One region of the Sinobacterium norvegicum genome, then DNA from elsewhere that is predicted to be linked to it. Evidence: predicted binding sites of a transcription regulator. Region 1 holds the regulator's gene; the other holds the start of a gene.
The links. The regulator LexA, encoded in region 1, represses DNA repair genes until DNA is damaged. The targets are predictions, from matches to a motif close to ACTGTNTNTANANACAGT.

Region 1 (6,062 bases):
AGAAAATGGGCGATATCGTCAGCGACCGTCTCAGTGAGAGCTTTGTTGACCTGATGGATTTCAGTTTTACCGCCAGAATGGAAGAGGCGCTGGATGGTGTTGCCGCTGGCACTAAAGACTGGAAAAAATTGCTCAATAATTTCTATACCGATTTCCGGGTTCAGCTGGATCAGGCAGAGTCTGACGAGGGTGGTATGCGTGCTAATAGCCCGACACCAACGGATATTAAATGCCCAGACTGCGGCCGCGACATGCAAATTAGAACAGCCAGTACGGGGGTGTTTTTAGGGTGTTCAGGGTATAGCTTGCCGCCCAAAGAGCGCTGCAAGTGTACGATTAACTTGGTGTCAGGCGATGAGGCGGTTAGTACTGAGTTAGATGAAGAGGCAGAATCTCGTCTGTTGCTGAATAAGCGCCGTTGCCAAATCTGTAACTCGGCGATGGAGTCCTACCTGATCGATGAGCAGCGTAAGCTGCATGTCTGTGGTAACAACCCGGATTGCTCAGGCTATGAAATAGAAGAGGGCAGCTTCAAGATTAAAGGCTATGAAGGGCCGGTGCTTGAGTGTGATAAGTGCGGTTCTGAAATGCAGCTCAAATCGGGCCGTTTTGGTAAATACTTTGGCTGTACCAACGAGGGCTGTAAAAATACCCGCAAGCTGTTGCGTAGTGGTGAAGCCGCGCCACCAAAAATGGATCCGGTTCCGATGCCTGAACTTGCTTGTATCAAGGTTGAGGATACCTATATTCTTCGTGACGGTGCAGCCGGGCTATTTTTGGCGGCCAGTAAGTTTCCTAAGAACCGAGAGACGCGGGCACCGCTGGTGTCTGAGTTGTTGCCACACCAGGCCGAGATCGATCCAAAGTATGACTTTTTGATGAAGGCACCCGTGGCGGACCCTTCCGGCAACCCCGCCATTATTCGCTATAGTCGCAAGACTAAAGAGCAGTATGTGCTGAGCGAGGTTGAAGGCAAGGCCAGTGGCTGGACAGCTTATTACGTCGGCGGTAAGTGGGTTGAAGAGCAGAAGAAAAAACGTGTAGTTAAGAAAAAGGCGACGAAGAAAAAGTAGACGCCTTTCAATTAATCCAAAAAACCCGCAAAGGCGGGTTTTTTTTATAGAGCATAGCCAAGAGGTATCCTGCTATGAGAGATTATCAACGCCGAATAGCGTCGCTGCTGCAGTATTGTCAGCAGCAGCTAACGTTGGCCAAAAAGCTGAATGAGGCGGAGCGCCGTGGGCTGATGGAGGCCGCTGTGACTCATCTTTACACCGCCTATCGCAGTTATGTGGTTGAGGTCGTCTCTTCCTATCATGTGACCGAGGATTCTTTGCCAACATCATGGCAGTTGCCTGAGGTGGTAGAGCTCTTGCAGCAGGGGCAGCATCAAAGCGGCGAACTCAATGAGCTGCTGACATTGTCGAGACAGGGCTGGCTGTGTCAGTTGCTGACGCTCCATAGCCGTACTTTGCAGCTGGAACAGACGATGCCGATAACGCGTAAAAATGCTGGACAGTTTGCGATTGCAGCGGTGAATCTCGATGCGCCAGTGATTGATTTTGATATGGCGACCATCGTGTCGATAAAAACCGGTTTTACCGAGTTAATTCAACGCCAGCGTCAGCACTCAGTAGAAAGCTAAGCATCTTATTGTGTGCAATCCTGCTCGAAAGGCTTGTTAAATCTGACAAAGCGGTGTTATAAAGAAGTTCTAGTTACTTACAAAAAGAAGGTGGGCGTAGTGTCTTCTCTACTGGAAATTGTGGAACTTGCTAATGGCGAGATTGTATTACGACATGCGGATGGCGATGGACGTCCTCTGATTAATATCCGATTCACCAACGAGTCTGAGATGGTATCGGCGACGGCTCGACTTGAGGTTGCCAAGGCAATGATTCAAGCCGGCATGGCGACCTTTGCCGAGATTGTCGAGAATCAAGAAGAGGAGGCTGTATTCCAGGCTGAAGAAGTCTACGAGGGCAGTGAGCAAGAGTTATCACGTGAGGTGGTACTTCACTGAGCTTAATGACAGGGTGAATTGAGTCAGTTGTTGCTGGTTGTCCCTGAATTACTCATGGCTGGAGACGTTTCGTCGTCAAGCCAATTTAATTGAACTCCCTGGGTATCTGGTTTAGCGAATAAGCAGGCAGTGGCTTTTGCCGTTGATTGCGGCGTAGGCTAATTCGTCCTGATTGATGGTGCTGGTGCTGTTCAGGTTGGCTACAACCGTATTGCTTTTGCCGCTATTGAGACAGCGCAGCAACAAATTGTGCAGTTGCTCGTCTGAGTCGCTGTTGATGATCAATATAGGACGCTTTTCCAAGCCAAATTGTTTCAGGATCTGGCGGTTTAGTGAGGGTGGGTTTATCCATGTAACCCAGCGCTTACTGTCTTCCCCTGCGAGATGGCTGATAATGGGAAGTATTAGCAGTTCTTGGCTGGGGTGGCCCTTAATGCAAATCTCGGTAATATACTCGTTGTTAACTGCATTGTCGTTTTGTTCTAGTGCGGCAAATAATGGCATAATACGTCCCTTTTAATCTGTTCAATTCGCCAGCATGGCTGGCGTCAAGCTACTTAGTGTTGGCGAATAACCCCAACGCTGATACCTTCAATCGATACATCTTGTTCGGCTAAGTCGACGACTATTGGCTCGAAGTCTTGATTCTCAGGGAGCAGCAATAATTCTCGTTTGGTCTTACCGCGTTTGAAGCGTTTAACCGTGACCTCATCTTCAATGCGGGCGACGACAATTTGTCCATCAGTGACCTGGCTGGTGCGATGAACAGCGAGTAGGTCGCCATCCATAATGCCGATATCTCTCATGCTCTCGCCGCGTACTCGGAGCAGATAATCTGCCTGTGGAGAGAAGAATGATTCTGGGATTTTGACGTGGTCGTCGATGTTTTGTTCGGCCAGTATTGGGTTGCCGGCAGCAACCTGACCAATAATAGGCAGGCCAAGTTCTTCCGCTTCTTGGGGCAGGCGAATTCCGCGAGAGGTGCCAGCAAGCATGATGATAGCGCCTTTTTTGGCCAGTGCTCGAAGATGTTCTTCTGCGGCATTGGGTGAGCGAAAGCCCAGTTCTTTGGCGATATCAGCCCGTGTAGGGGGGAGGCCTGAATCATTGATGTGGCGTTTGATCAAGGCGAGTACTTCGGCTTGTCTTGCAGTCAGTTTTATCATAGTTGCTTATCTGGTTATCCATACAGTACATGTAATTCTATACAGTGTTTTTCAGCTGTGCAAGTATTAATCAATGATTTAGCGCAAGTAGAGTGTCCCGAGGGGGGGATCTAGCGGTTAACAGGTGGTTGAGCGATGGCCACCGTAGGGCGCTACAGCGGCAGTCAGGTAGGGATTATTGTTCGGTTTCGAATGCTGGGCTTGTTTCTTCTGCTCGGTTGATCTTGATCAGCATCCCCATCAGCGGGTGGTCAACATAGTGTAGTTCGTCGCTCTTGAGCCGGCTATGGTTGTTAAGATTGGCCGTTTGCTCGACGTCATACTCGTTAGCCATCAGCGTCTGATACTTAAAGCCACTGTCGCTGAAGCTGCTGTAGCGTGGTGAGTTAGCTGTTTGGTAGGGCGATAGGCTGTCGTCGGCGCTATAACTGAATGTGTAGGTGTTGTCGTCACTGTCGAAGGATTCGCTGAAGCTGCTGAGCCAAAAGTTAGATTTTACGTGAAGAAAGCGACTGAGTTGGATATCCAGGCTGCCCTCTAGCTGGTGGTGCTGGTCATAGCTCTCGCCAGCGTGGATAAGCAGAGGGGGTGATGTTTCGCCCTCATTAAACACCATTAGCCAAGATTGGTGATACATCACGCGGTAATTGCTGTTTTTATCCAGTGCCAAGGCATGCTTGTTGAGCATCCGCTGTTCTTCATCCAGATAAATAAGAGGTTGACGGACGGCGTCCAGGGCTTCGCTGTCTGATGACTCGCCAGTCTGGGTTGAGGTATCACCAGGCTCTGTTTGAGCGGTGTTTGTATCCTCCTCGCTGTCAGTCATCGTGTTGATATCGTTAAGAGAGAGGCTGTTCTCTGCGGCGATAAAATTAATCACATCTCCCCAGCGTTCTTCTTCGGCAGCATTGGGGTTGAGGTTTTCAAAAAGAATAACCTCGACTTGATACCAGCGGGGTTCACTGGTTTCTTCGTTGTCTTCTGTGCGTTGGCTTTGGCTGTTCGCATTAGCGGCCAACATGAGGCTGGCGATAAGTAATAATCGGTAGTACAAAATTTACATCCTAATGATATCGGTATCGGCTTCACTTTATCAGGCCGATGCGAAGGATGCATCAGCCTTTTTGTCAGCCTGCTAATGCATCGAGTAATTTGTTGACGGCTTCAAACCTTTGGCTGTTTTGCTCCATTTTTCCGTTGAACCGGAGTGTGTTGGCGCCCTCGAGCTGATAGCTGGCGGGTTTGCTCTGCACCAGTTGTACAATGTTGATAGGTTCAATAGTCGTATTGCTGCCGAAGATGATTCGTCCTTTCTCTGTGCCGGCCTCTAGCTTGTTAATACCCAAGGCCTCAACCTTGATTCTGAGTGCGGTAATATCGAATAAATTCTTCACTTGCTCTGGCAGGAGACCGAAGCGGTCTATCATCTCAATTTGCAGTTCGCGTAGATCGGCATCGTTTTTAGCGCCACTGATGCGTTTATAGAGTATGAGGCGACCGTGGACATCTGGCAGGTAGTTGTCGGGGATTAAGGCGGCAATCTTCATATCGACCTCGCTGCCTTGATTTAACGCCTTTTCAATATTGGGTGTCTTGCCCTGTTTAATGGCGTCGATGGCCTCTTCGAGCATCTCCATGTAAAGGGAGAAACCGACGGTTTGGATTTGGCCGCTCTGCTCATCACCGAGCAGTTCGCCGGCACCGCGAATCTCCATGTCATGGGTGGCCAGGGTAAAGCCTGCGCCAAGCTCCTGGGCCTCGCTAATGGCATCTAATCGTTTATGAGCGTCTTTACTCAGGGCTTTAGTGTGAGGCGTCAACAGATAGGCGTAGGCCTGGTGATGGGAACGCCCGACGCGACCGCGGAGTTGGTGAAGCTGGGCCAGACCAAATTTATCGGCACGGTCAATTATCATGGTGTTGGCCGATGGAATATCGATGCCTGTCTCAACGATCGTGGTGCACACCAGTACGTTATAGCGTTTGTGATAAAAATCGCTCATGACCTGCTCAAGCTCTTTTTCGCGCATTTGGCCGTGGCCAATGGCGACGCGGGCCTCAGGTACCAGTGCTTCTATCTCGCGTGCCGTCTTTTCAATCGACTTAACCTCGTTGTGCAGCAGGTACACCTGGCCGCCACGGAGTAGTTCTCGCAGTATGGCTTCTTTGATGACGGCATCCTGGCGTTCCTGAACAAAGGTCTTGACAGATAAACGCTTGGCCGGTGGTGTCGCAATAATCGATAAGTCGCGCATGCCTGACATCGCCATGTTCAGGGTGCGCGGTATGGGTGTGGCTGTCATGGTGAGGATGTCGACCTGGGCGCGCAAGGATTTGAGTTGCTCCTTTTGCTTTACGCCGAAGCGGTGCTCCTCGTCGATAATCAGTAGGCCAAGGTTTTGGTATTTGATGTTGCTCTGAATCAGCTTGTGGGTGCCGATAATAATGTCGACACTGCCGTTAGCCAGTTTCTCGATGACGCCTTTTTGCTCTGCCGCCGTTTTAAACCGAGAGATGACTTCGATATTGACTGGCCAGTCGGCGAAGCGGTCACAGAACGATTCGTAGTGCTGCTGAGCGAGCAGGGTGGTCGGTACCAATATGGCAATTTGCTTGCCAGCCTCGGCGGCAATAAACGCTGCTCGCATGGCAACTTCTGTCTTGCCAAAGCCCACATCACCGCAGACCAACCTGTCCATTGGTGTGTTTGCTCGAAGATCGTTGCGGACGGCATCGATAGCGGCTTCTTGATCCTGGGTTTCCTCAAAGGGGAAGCCGGCGCTAAATAGGTTGTAGTTGTCGGGGCTGGCGGCCAGTGACTCGCCTTTCCTTGCCGCCCGACGTGCGTAAATATCGAGGAGTTCGGCGGCGAC
Region 2 (6,062 bases), 1.8 Mb from region 1:
AATTAAAACCGAGGGCGTTGAATCGGTACTGGAGCCGCTTAGACAACATTAGGTGCGGGCTGATCTTGTTATTTTTTTTGCCGTCGTCGACCGCCTCCGACCTTTAGGTTTTGCCACCTTAACCCCTTTCAGCCCCGTTGGCAGCGTTGCTTTTGCCTCTTTAATCAGCGGAAACAGCGATTGCTGCAGCGGCGTCATAAAGCCGCTATAGCTACTTTCTCTCTCACTGATACTATTCAGCGCCGCTTCCCATTGCGCCGTCATATCAGCACTGGTCGCTGATACCGGCAGGCTGGCAATCAGCCCCTTGCCCGCTTCTGTCGCCTGAATATTTTTTCCACAACGCTGCAAGAAACTGCGTTTAAATAATAATTCAATAATACCCGCCCGGGTCGCCTCAGTGCCTAAGCCATCGGTGTCTTTCAGTATTTTTCTGATTGCATCGCTGCTGACATACCGGGAAATCCCTGTCATTGCAGCCAATAAGGTGCCATCGTTATAAGGCTTTGGCGGCTCCGTGGCTTTTTCCAACACCTTCGCATCAATACAGCTCAACATCTCTCCCTGAGCCAGCGCCGGTAGGGTTTGCTCCTGCTGATGCCCTCGATCTGGCAGCACCTTTTTATAGCCAAGCTCTACCTCCTGCCTTGCCTTGGCGACAAATACACCACCACTTATCTCTAGCTCCACGGTGGTTTCATTAAACGCGTAGGACGGCAAGAACTGCGCTAAATAGTAGCGACTAATTAATTCATACAGCTGTCTAAGAGGCTTGTCTAAGGCTGACACGTCTTGCTTTCTGGCGGTTGGGATGATGGCATGGTGAGCATCCACCTTGCTGTCGTTCCAGCACCGCCCCTTAAGTGATAAATCTGCCTCATCAACAACGCAATTTAATTCAACGATATTGGCTGCCACAGCACCACTAACCTGACCGGCCATCGCGTGTTGATCCACCGGCAGGTAGCGGCTATCGGAGCGCGGGTAGGTGATCAGCTGATGACGCTCATAAAGTTGCTGGCAATTATCAAGCACCTGCTGTGCCGTCATCGCATAACGCTTGTTCGCCTCGATTTGTAGTGCGGACAAATTAAACAATAATGGTGGCGGTTGTTTTTTCAGTGTTTTATCGAGTTTCGATACCAGCGCTACCTGTCCGCTGATGCGCGAGCAGACATTCTCAGCCAACCCCTTATTCAGCACTCGGCCCTGCTCATCACGGTAGGGGTCGCAGGCCTTGCTGGGCTGCCAGCGCGCTCGAAATGATGGCGACTGCCCACCCTGTTGCTTTACCACCGCTTCGACTTGATAAAACGGTTTACTGATAAAACGCTGTATTTGCCGATCGCGCTCGACCACCAGCCCGAGCACCGGTGTCTGTACTCTGCCAACCGATAGTACGCCTTGATAACCGACTTTTTGCCCTTGTAGTGTATAGGCACGTGTCATGTTAATGCCGTATAGCCAATCGGCCCGCGAGCGCGCCAAGGCGGAGGTCGACAAGGGAATGAAATCGTTGTTATCACGCATCTTCGTCATCGCATGACGCACTGCCATTGAGTTTAAATCACTGATCAACAAGCGCTGAACACCTTTCGCGCGCGCCCCTTTAACGCCGTGGTAAGCCAGCACTTGATCGACCAGAAGCTGACCTTCTCGGTCAGGGTCACCGGCATGCACAATGCTATCTGCCTGTTTAATTAGAGATTTAATAATTTTTAGCTGTTTTCGTGTTTTGCTTTTCGGTACCAATTGCCACTGTTCAGGGATAATCGGCAGACGGTCAATAGACCATTTTTTTAAGCTGGCATCATAACGTTCAGGCTCGGCCTGTTCGAGCAGGTGGCCAATACACCAGGTGACACAGTCACCGTCAGCAGAATAAATACAGCCATCCTGTTTTTTCAAAGGTTTGGCCAGAACGTCGGCAATGGCGCGCCCTAGGCTTGGTTTTTCGGCAATAAAGAGTCTCATCAAACAACTGTATAAAACAACAGTAGATGTTGCAAGTTATTCACTGTAACAATTCCGCTGGTACAGACCTTTCGATGGCTGGGCCTCCCCTTAGGCTATTGCCGCTCTATAGCAACACAGTTAGACTGCTAAGCATTATTCCGCCTCCTGACATAAGAACTATTCATGCCCGCGCCCCGACGTTCCAAAAGCAAAAAAAATGCCAAAAAGCTCGCTAAATCGATCACCCTAAAGCTTGGCCCGAGGCCGGCTATATCCCTGTCAATCCAGCAGGCGTTGCACCTCTGCCAACAACACTTAAAAAAACAGCAGACCAGCACTGCCAAGGCCATCTTGTTGCAGATCAACCAGCAACAGCCCGACCTTCTCGAGGTCGACTTGATGATGTCGGACATCCTCGACAGCGCAGCTCAATACGATGATTTGCTACTACATGCCAAGGCTTCTGTTCAGCGCCACCCACGTCAGGTTTCCTGCCTGCTCGGCTTGGCAACCGCTCTGCGCCATCTACAACGCCACACCGAGGCAGAGGCTATTTTGTTAAAGGCTCAGAAACTCGCGCCGGGCAACGCCCAGGTATTCAACCATCTTGGCATCATCCAGAAAGAGTCTGGCCAACTGGATAACGCACTGGCCAACTTCGATCGTGGCTTGGCAATCAATCCCAAACTGTCGGAAATTTATTGGAATCGAGCTGACCTCGATCACAGCGATAATCCTGTACTGCTGACACAAATGCAAACACTCACTAACAGCCCGCAGTGTGGCGATAATGCTGCCGCCAGACTGCATTACGCAATGGCAAAATATTATCGCCATCAACAACAAACAGAACCTGAATTTGAACAACTAAGACTGGGTGCCAAGCGCAAAAAAAACACGCTAAATTACCAGCACCAGGAAGAATTGAATCGTCACGATGAGGTTATCCATTGTTTCGATCAGACGTTCTTTCAACAGCAATTAGCCGCCACACTGCCTGAATCATCGACAACCACGCCGATTTTTGTCTGCGGCATGGCCAGAAGCGGCACCACACTGGTGGAACAAATCATCTCTTCTCACTCCGATGTCATCGCCGGGGATGAGCGCCCAGACCTGCTCAATGCCACGGCAGAGCATCTACAAAAGAGCCGCAACGAACAGCCCTATCCGCAGTGGGCCAAAGACTTTAAACAACGGGACTGGCAGGCAATTGGCCATCAGTATCGAGTGACCACCAATGACCTTGGCCAGCGCAGAATGTTTACCGACAAATGGCTCAGTCACTATGAGGCCATCGGTTTGATTCATCTCGCTCTGCCAGATGCCAAGATTATTCACCTGCAGCGCAACCCGATGGACAACCTATTTGGTTGCTTCAAACAACTGTTTCAGCAGGGCATTGCCTATAGCTACGACTTCAACGAACTGGCGGAGTATTACCACAGTTACCGCCAACTCATGGCGCATTGGGATGCCGTGTTGCCCGGCAAGGTTTACCATATCCAATACGAACAATTGGTCACCAATCAGCAACAGACAACCGCAGAACTCTTGGCTTTTTTGGGCTTGGAGTGGCAACAGAACTGCGTGGATTTTCATCACAACAGCCGCCCTGTTAGAACGGTCAGCAGCAGTCAGGTTAGACAGCCAATGTCCGAGGCCAACATCAATAATTGGCGGCGTTACGAGCGGCAACTAGAGCCGCTTAAACAGCGACTCATTGAACTAGGCTATTCCAGCGAACTATAGCCGCTACGGTATTTGTTGGCCTCATCAACAGCCATGTCAATCTCATCGTCGGACAACATGTTTTTTAAAATTCGGCCATTAGTCGATAGGGTATGTCGATGCCAGTTCTCCGTAGATTTTAAATCACCCTCGTTGGCCAGCATCCACCACGTGTAGGCCTGCTGGTAATCTTTTTCAACCACGGTGCCGGTATAGCCAAACCAATAGAGAGCATACTGGCTGAGGGAATCACCCTGCTCGGCGCCTTTTTTGTAGTAACCGTAGGCAGCCTCCACATCTGGCCTGCCTGCCTTCCCTGACTCCAACATATAACCTTTGTGATAATAGGCGCGAACGCTGCCATATGCGATGGCACGCTCAAGTAGTTGGCCAGCCTCATCAAAATTGTATTGACCGATGGCGCTGACCGCCAAATCTTTACAGGAAGCCGCCCACTGCTGCTGGCAGGCTAGGCTGTGCAACGCCATTGCCTTCGCCTCATCCCTTGCAATATAGACACCCTGCTGCAACAGCTGCGCCATGCGATATTGTGCCTCGACATAATCTTCTGCCAAGGCCTTACGGTAGTAGTCAACGGCCATCTTGCGCGCTGTTTCTGAGTCTCGCTGAAGATAAAGTTCAGCCAATAGAAATTGACCCTCGGCACCCGCCAAGGTCGACGCCTTAACGCAGTCTTTCTTAGCTGTCACCAAATCCTTTTCCAGCAATGCCTGACGGCAGCTGCTCAACCACTTGGCCTGCATTTCATCACTAACAGCAGGCGTAGTGTTGACCGTCACCGCCCTATCGGTCGTTGATAATTGGCTCTCTATGGTATCGTTGGATTGCCCGCAAGCCACGAGTAGAAGAAGTGTCAGATAAATAACGGGGCGCATAACTTGTCTTCCCTGCATGATCGATTCATTCCCTTAATGCTTAATATCGATGTCAGCACTGCTCCGCAGCACTAAGGTTTGCCTCTGAAGAAACGAGACAAACCATAATCGTTATGTGAAGTCTATCACACCCCTAAATATAGGGGATAGCATTAAAGAGAGTGGACTAGCCGCCAGTTTGGAAGCGCAAAGCCTTTTTCTCAAGCAGTCTGAAGATAAGCGTTAGCACCGCAGTTATCATCAAATAGAAACCGCCCGCCACCGAGAATACCACGAGGGTGTCATAGGTCTGGGCATTAATACGCTGTGCATAACCCATTAAATCCATGATTGTAATGGTGCTGGCCAACGAGGTTCCCTTAACCACCATAATCACTTCGTTAGAGTATGCCGGTAGCACCTGTCGAGCAGCGCGAGAAATAACCACTGACAAGGTTTGCCGGGTATTCATTCCCAGCGCCTTACAGGCCTGCCAATCTGAGCTTGGCACCGCCTCGATTGCTCCCTTAAACAGCAACGCTGAGTAGGCCGAGGTATTCATTGCCAAGGCCAAGACAGCACAGACATAAGGTTGTCTTAAATACTCCCAAGCCCAACTTTCTTGCAGCCAGGAAAACTGACCTGGACCAAAGTAAATCAAGAAAAACTGCACCAGCAACGGCGTGCCAGTAAAAAATAAAATAAACCCCTTGGCCAACCACTCCAACAGGAAGATTTTAAGCTCAAGAATCAACGTTAATACAACGGCAAATAGCGCACCACAGAGCAGGCTCACCAGCGCTAACTTCAGTGTTTCAACCAAGCCAATGCTGAGAGTCCCCAGGTACAGGTTTTCATTCAACGATGATAACCACTCCATCATTATGCCTCTACTGCTTGATCATAATGGGCGGCTCGACGACGCATCAGCCCCATCAATCGCTGACTGACTATAGTGATCAACAAGTAAATCATCGCCGCCAGAGCATAATAGGTAAATGGTTCATAAGTCGTTGCCGAGGTTAAATCGGCTTGTTTCATCAGTTCGGTGACACCAATCAACGACACCAGAGCCGTATCCTTTAACAACACCATCCATTGATTTCCCAAACCCGGCAGTGCATAGCGCCATGCCTGCGGCAAAATGACCCGAAAAAAACTGTATAGCGGCGGCAAACCTAGCGCCTTACAGGCCGCCCACTGATCTTCTGCCACCGCATTGATCGCCGCTCTCAAGGTCTGCGAGGCATAACCGGCAAACAATAGGGCCAATGCCGCCACCCCCGACCAGAATGGGCTTACATCGATAAACTCATCGGTGATTATAAACAACAGCTGTGTACTGCCGAAATACACAAACATCACTACCAGAATCTCTGGTACGCCCCGAATTATCATGACCAACAAAGTAAACGGCATACTGACCCAGCGATGCTTGTTCATTTCGCCGGCGCAAAAAACCAGCGCCAGAACAAAACCAAAGACCAGCGCTGTCAGCGC

Region 2: the regulator LexA is predicted to act here: its motif matches at 1,981-1,998, upstream of L9P87_RS08510 (DNA topoisomerase III).

What each region holds. Positions count from the first base shown of each region.
Region 1 is NZ_CAKLPX010000001.1:51,099-57,160, forward strand. Features, by position in the region: gene topA (type I DNA topoisomerase) at 1-1,073, shown strand, start outside; gene L9P87_RS00275 (DUF6586 family protein) at 1,148-1,645, shown strand; gene L9P87_RS00280 (hypothetical protein) at 1,745-2,023, shown strand; gene L9P87_RS00285 (SulA-like leucine-rich domain-containing protein) at 2,135-2,527, opposite strand; gene lexA (transcriptional repressor LexA) at 2,581-3,189, opposite strand; gene L9P87_RS00295 (CsiV family protein) at 3,365-4,243, opposite strand; gene mfd (transcription-repair coupling factor) at 4,317-6,062, opposite strand, start outside.
Region 2 is NZ_CAKLPX010000001.1:1,892,877-1,898,938, forward strand. Features, by position in the region: gene L9P87_RS08505 (DUF3820 family protein) at 1-52, shown strand, start outside; gene L9P87_RS08510 (DNA topoisomerase III) at 49-1,974, opposite strand; gene L9P87_RS08515 (tetratricopeptide repeat-containing sulfotransferase family protein) at 2,140-3,708, shown strand; gene L9P87_RS08520 (tetratricopeptide repeat protein) at 3,690-4,601, opposite strand; gene artM (arginine ABC transporter permease ArtM) at 4,750-5,445, opposite strand; gene artQ (arginine ABC transporter permease ArtQ) at 5,445-6,062, opposite strand, start outside.